Regions from separate parts of the Diplocloster hominis genome, predicted to be linked through region 1. Evidence: predicted binding sites of a transcription regulator. Region 1 holds the regulator's gene; the other holds the start of a gene.

What was found. Region 1 encodes NrdR, which represses ribonucleotide reductase genes. Its sites were predicted from a motif close to CACAANATNTTGTG; they were not measured.
Region 2: the regulator NrdR is predicted to act here: its motif matches at 1,840-1,853, upstream of ABC831_RS04750 (ribonucleoside triphosphate reductase).

What each region holds. Positions count from the first base shown of each region.
Region 1 covers NZ_JAWDIY010000019.1:119,098-122,529, reverse strand. Annotated here, with positions in the region: gene ABC831_RS17365 (lectin like domain-containing protein) at 1-1,922, opposite strand, end outside; gene nrdR (transcriptional regulator NrdR) at 1,986-2,435, opposite strand; gene ABC831_RS17355 (nucleoside kinase) at 2,511-3,432, opposite strand, start outside.
Region 2 covers NZ_JAWDIY010000003.1:284,563-287,994, reverse strand. Annotated here, with positions in the region: gene ABC831_RS04760 (tetratricopeptide repeat protein) at 1-530, shown strand, start outside; gene hflX (GTPase HflX) at 555-1,796, shown strand; gene ABC831_RS04750 (ribonucleoside triphosphate reductase) at 1,944-3,432, shown strand, end outside.

The DNA.
Region 1 (3,432 bases):
AGCACCGTATCTGATACGGAAAATTCCAGCTGATACTCCATGCTCTCAGGTCCGCCTGGATAGTCCAGATGAATCAACAGTCCCCGCTCAAACGCTTTCCTGGGAATGTCCTGGCCGGCCTGGTACTGTGTCCCGTCAGCTGACAGGATCACGATCTTCTCAGGATTACCCGTACGGCATTCCATCGAAAGCGCGACAGTTGAAGTATAGGAGCTAAGCTCCGCCTTGTTCGTGCCCGCCAGATCCGGGTTACTGACTGTCTGCTGGGACAGGCGTTTTCCCTCCGCGTCTTTCCCGGTTATGGTAAGCCTTAAGATACCCAAATCCGGCGCTGTATCACTGTACACCTTGATGCAGGCGTTCCCTAACTGCACCGGTACATCCTCCACCGTCATCTGACGTACCGCATCCTGCCACTTATCATTCTCTGCCGACCAGTAATAGCTCTGCCCTTCCTGATAATCCAGCTGCACCAGATTCGATCCATCCACAGCAGCTTCCTGAAGATACTGATATTTACCGCCGCTTTCCGCAGAGGCGACTACAGTAAAACTCTCTCCGGCTTTCACGGTGAATCCGCCGTTCTCCATCGGAAGTGTATGGAAACCGGCGTAGGGAATCATCATAGACTGATGATATACTTCCTGTCCGCTCTCCGGCACTCCATCTAACGCCGACCGGTAAACGGAGACATCCACCATCGTATCCGCCTCCAGCGTATACAGACCCACCGCTTTGATGGTCTCATTCCCGCGGGCAGTAAACTGATTGGCGAATTTCAGTTCCGCCGCATCGGTTAACATCAGCTCACCTGTTCCGACACCGTCGTATTGATAGATATTCTGATACACTTCTTCTTTGGGGCTTAAATCATTCTCAGGTACTGCCTCGAACAGCGTATAATCACACAGGCTTCTGTCATAATAAGACAGATAAAAATAACCGTTCTGATCCGTCTTTTGACCGCGGCTGTTTTTGACAATCCACGCTCCAGGCCCTTCCGGAAGGCTTTCTCCGGTAAAATTCGTCTGTTTATAGCTGTCATCCCAGCCGACGATGGTGATCCCCTGATTTGCCTGCTCATTGCCCGGATAGAAATAGGAACAGGTCTGTAAATTGTAATATTCGGAATCCGCTCTCGCCTTTTGGTCCTCATAATAGGAGGCTGCTACGGCACCGTTTTCCATCATACACTTCTTAATTTCCGCAGCTGCGGCCAGATCGCAGGAGTAGGACGTTCCGGACCACACTGCCGTCTCCGGCAGGTAATAGGCGTTAGCCATATGAATGCGGGAAACCGTGGTGTCTGACACCGCAGCCAGCGGTTCTTCGTAGGGAGCGTCTTTTTCCGCAGCCGCCCCATACCACCGTGCCAGCGTTACCGCCGCCTGCTGCCTGCTGCCTCCGGCCGAAAAAGCATCTGCGGCTTTTGCCGGAACCGTAAAGGTATCACCGCCTGCATAGGCGCTCTCATCTTCCGCATCGTTTTCTCCATGATAGACGGACCACGCCAGATGCCGCTCTGACAGATCCACTTCCGACGCCGCCTCCGCCTTTTTCATCAGGTTGGATTCCAGGGAGGCGACCGCCGCAAATGTCCAGCCGGTGGACGAATCCTTCTGATCCTTCACCGATGTCACGACATTTCGTCCCTCATCATCTCTCAAATCGAATCCGGATGGAATCCGCACTGTCTCCTTTGTCTCCTGCAGCTCGGGCATCGGACTTAAGATACTCTCATCTGCCAGCTGCATACGGACAGAACCGCTCTCCTGGGCCGTAAGTCTGCCCTGTATCACCGGTTCGCTGCTGATCTTATACTGGACGGGCGACTCCCCCAAAGCCGGCCGCGCCATGGTTATTGCCAATAAAAACGTCAAACCCAATGTACCTATTTTTTTATAGTTTTGTCTTATCCCCATGTACACCTTCACCTCTTACTGTCCAATTCTAAATTAAGAACCGCGTTCACTCCGCAGTCATTCTTAGTTTAAAATTTTCTTTATCTCGTCCATAAAAGTGTTCACATCTTTGAATTCACGGTAAACAGATGCAAATCTGACATAGGCCACGGTATCCAGGTCTTTTAACTTGTCCATCACGATCTCTCCAATCAGGCTGCTGTCGATCTCTCTGACTTCCTGGTTGAAGATATCGTTTTCCACCTCATCCACCAGATCGCTGATCTGCTTTGCGGATATCGGCCGTTTGTGGCAGGCCCGCAGTACGCCGGCTTCGATCTTTTTCCGGTCATACTGCTCCCTGTTGTTATCTTTCTTGATTACGATCAGCGGAATCGTCTCCACCTTTTCATAGGTGGTAAATCTCTTCCCGCATTCGTCACACTGCCTTCTTCTGCGGATTGCACTGTTGTCGTCTGCGGGCCTTGAATCGATCACCCTTGTATTCTCCTGATTACAAAATGGACACTTCATTCGCTCTCCTCCTCATGTATAATATCAATTATCCGCAGGGCTCTGCTGTTTGATCTACAGATCTCCTGCAGGCTTTTATACATAAAAACAGCTGCCGCCGACAAATTCTCTTAAAATCGAATTCTTCGGTATATGCTCCGTACCCACTCCGATAAAATAGTCCAGGAACTTAAGCAGGCGTTTTGCTTCCACATATTCTTCAGATTCCCTGGGGATTCCGAACAGGATCGGCTGGGCATATTGTTTTAATACGGCAAGCTCATAGATGAGAGCCGAGTTAAACATAACGTCCGCTTCCTCCTGATAAGGAAAGATATTCTCTTCTTCCCCTCTTCGTACCGAAGCCCACATATTGATAGTGGCATCCGCTGAGGTTCCTCTGGTCCTGTAGTCCCTGACCAGACGGCGGATCAGACGGCCGTCCGTACTGGGTATCCGATTGTGTTCATCGATGTTTAACTGGGTTAAGGCACTGATATAGATTTTGTATTTGCTGTCCCGCGGAAGCGTAGGCGACAGTTTGTCATTCAAGCCGTGGATTCCCTCGATGACCAGAACATCCTCCTCGCCAAGCTGCAGCGTCCGGCCGCGGTATTCCCGTTTCCCGGTCTTAAAATTAAAAGTCGGAAGCTCTATCTGCCTGCCTTCCAGCAGGTCGTTCATGTCCTGGTTAAACTGGCGCACGTCAAGCGCCTCCAGGCATTCATAGTTCGGTTTGCCATCTGAATCCAGCGGTGTCTTATCACGGTTCAGGAAATAGTCGTCGATGGAAATCGGATGCGGAGTCAGGCCCTGGGCCGTCAGCTGTATGGACAGCCGATGGGCAAAGGTTGTTTTCCCGGAGGAGGACGGACCGGCGATCATGACGAATTTCTTCTCCGGCCGGGCGCAGATCTCTTTCCCGATCTCGGACATCTTGTGCTCCTGCAGTGCTTCCTGCACGAGTATCAGATCATTGATTTCCCCTTTGGTGATCCGGTCATTTAAACTTCCCACC
Region 2 (3,432 bases), on a different contig from region 1:
AAGATTACCTGAAACGGGGAGAGATCTATTATTATCTCGGAGATTACCAGAATGCGGAAAAAGAGCTGAAAGCGGCTCTGGAAAAAGAGAACACGGAAAGCCTGCTCTATCTGGGAAAAACCTATGAGGCGGTACAGGACCCGGACACTGCATTAGATTACTACCAGCAGTATCAGGAAAAAGGTCAGGAAAGCCAGGAAGTCTACAACATTATGGGCGTGTGCAAAAGGAACAAAGGGGATTATGAAGGAGCCCTGCAGAGTTTCCAGGCCGGACTGGCCATGACCGGAGACACATCCTTCCGCCAGACATTGCTGTTTAACGAAGCGGTTGTGTACGAATATCTGCTGGATTTTGACACGGCGGCGTCTAAGATGGCTGCTTATCTTGAGGAATTCCCGGAAGATACGAAAGCCCAGAAAGAAAATGAATTCCTTCAGACCAGACGGACAAAATCGGCCGGGGAAGGCGATAATCCGGAAGAAAGTGGAGATACTGATGAAGGAGACGGTCAAAATCCGGAAGGATAGGATGGCGAAAACGGAGAGGCATAGATGATAGAATTCGAAGAAATTAAGGAAAAAGTAATTTTAGTCGGAGTATCCTTAAACGACGGGGACGACACGAAAGACTCCCTGACTGAGCTTGAGGAACTGGCTTCCACGGCGGGGGCCCAGACGGCAGGCGTGTTGATTCAGACACGGACGCAGATTCATCCGGGGACCTATCTGGGGTCCGGAAAATTAGAGGAACTCTCAGAGATGATTTACGATACCGGGGCAACCGGTATCATATGTGACGACGAACTCTCTCCGGCGCAGCTGCGGAATATGGAAGAGGCGCTGGATACCAAGATCATGGACCGCACGCTGGTGATCCTGGATATTTTCGCTAAGAGAGCGTCCACCAGCGAAGGCAAGATCCAGGTGGAGCTGGCCCAGTTAAAATATCAGCTGGCCAGACTGGTGGGGCTTCGAAGCTCCCTGTCCAGGCTGGGCGGAGGTATCGGAACCAGGGGCCCGGGTGAGAAAAAGCTGGAGATGGACCGGCGGCTGGTAAAAGAACGGATTGCACAGCTAAACCGGGAACTCAAAGAGGTCAAGCGCCACCGTGAGGTTACGCGCAGCCAGAGGCAGAAGAACAGAATCCCGGTGGCCGCGATCGTCGGTTACACCAATGCGGGGAAGTCGACCCTGCTGAACACGCTCACCGGCGCCCAGGTGCTGGAAGAGGATCAGCTCTTTGCGACACTGGACCCCACCACCAGGAGTTTAATTCTGCCCAGCAAACAGCAGATTCTGCTGACAGACACCGTGGGGTTCATCCGTAAGCTGCCTCATCATCTGATTGAGGCATTCCGCAGTACATTGGAAGAGGCGAAATACGCGGATATTATACTACATGTTGTGGATGTGTCCAATCCGCAGGTGGAAAAACAGATGTACGTAGTCTATGAGACACTGGCGGATCTGGGGATCGCGGGCAAGACGATCATCACCTTGTTTAACAAACAGGACAGAATATCCGGGCCTGTCGATTTACGCGATTTCAAAGCGGACAAAACATTGAAGATATCAGCCAGAAACGGGGACGGCCTGGAGCGCCTTAAGGAAACCCTGGATGAGGTGCTCCATGAGCGCCACATGCTGTTGGAACGGGTATTTCCCTACGAGAAAGCGGGACTGATCGCCCTGATCAGAGAACAGGGTGGACTGATCTGCGAGGATTATCGGGATAACGGGATTTATGTAAAAGCATATGTGCCCAAAGAGCTTTATGCAAGAGTATCTGGGTGATTATCGACACTAACACTATATTTTGTGTGAAATTAATAAAACATACAAGATATAGTGTTTTTCTATTGACTCCCAGTTGGAAATCTGCTACAATTTGATTGCTGACGTAAAGAGATTAATTGATGACATGGGAAGGATGAGAGTGAGATGTTTCGTGTAGTAAAGAGAGACGGCGAAGTGGCAGATTTTGATCTGGCCAAAATCAGTGGCGCAGTTCAGAAGGCATTCACCGCAACGGAAAAAGAATTTAATCAGGATATTATCGATTTGCTGTCCCTGAGAGTGACAGCAGACTTTCAGTCTAAGATCAAGGACAACCTGGTTCACGTGGAAGATGTACAGGACAGTGTGGAGAAGGTTTTGGAACAGGCCGGCTACACCGATGTGGCAAAGGCCTATATTTTATACCGGAAGCAGCGGGAAAAGATCCGTAATATGAAGTCTACGATTCTGGACTATAAGGAAATCGTAAACAGTTATGTAAAAGTAGAAGACTGGCGTGTAAAAGAGAACTCTACCGTGACTTATTCGGTAGGCGGACTGATCTTAAGCAACTCAGGAGCCGTGACTGCCAACTACTGGCTGTCCGAGATCTATGATGAGGAGATTGCCAGTGCGCACCGGAACGCGGATATCCATCTGCATGATTTGTCCATGCTGACCGGATACTGTGCTGGATGGTCCTTAAAACAGCTGATCGAGGAAGGGCTGGGAGGCATCCGCGGAAAGATTACTTCCTCACCTGCGAAGCATCTGTCCGTTCTGTGCAACCAGATGGTAAACTTTCTCGGCATTATGCAGAATGAATGGGCCGGCGCTCAGGCGTTCTCATCCTTCGATACCTATCTGGCGCCCTTTGTTAAGGTAGATAACCTGGACTACCGGGAAGTGAAAAAATGTATTGAGTCCTTTATCTACGGTGTGAATACGCCCAGCCGCTGGGGAACCCAGGCTCCTTTCTCCAATATAACGCTGGACTGGACCGTACCCAACGACTTGGCAGAACTTCCGGCTATCGTAGGCGGCAAGGAGATGGACTTCAAATATAAAGACTGTAAGACGGAAATGGATATGATCAATAAGGCCTTTATCGAGACTATGATCGAAGGCGATGCCAACGGCCGCGGCTTCCAGTATCCGATTCCCACCTACTCGATCACCAGCGATTTTGACTGGTCCGATACGGAAAATAACCGTCTGCTGTTTGAGATGACTGCAAAATATGGAACCCCGTATTTCTCCAACTACATTAACAGCGACATGCAGCCCAGTGATGTCCGCAGTATGTGCTGCCGTCTGCGTCTGGACCTGCGTGAGCTGCGCAAGAAAACAGGTGGATTCTTTGGCTCCGGTGAGAGCACCGGAAGTGTGGGCGTTGTAACCATCAATATGCCCAGAATCGCTTACCTGGCCAAGAATGAACAGGATTTCTACAAGAGACTGGATCGGATGATGGACATCTCCGCCAGATCCTTAAAGATTAAGCGGGAAGTTATTACTAAGCTTCTGAACGAAGGCTTATATCCTTACACCAAACGTTACCTTGGAACTTTCGACAATCATTTTTCCACAATCGGCCTGATCGGCATGAACGAAGCAGGATTGAATGCCAACTGGCTGCACAAGGATATGACCC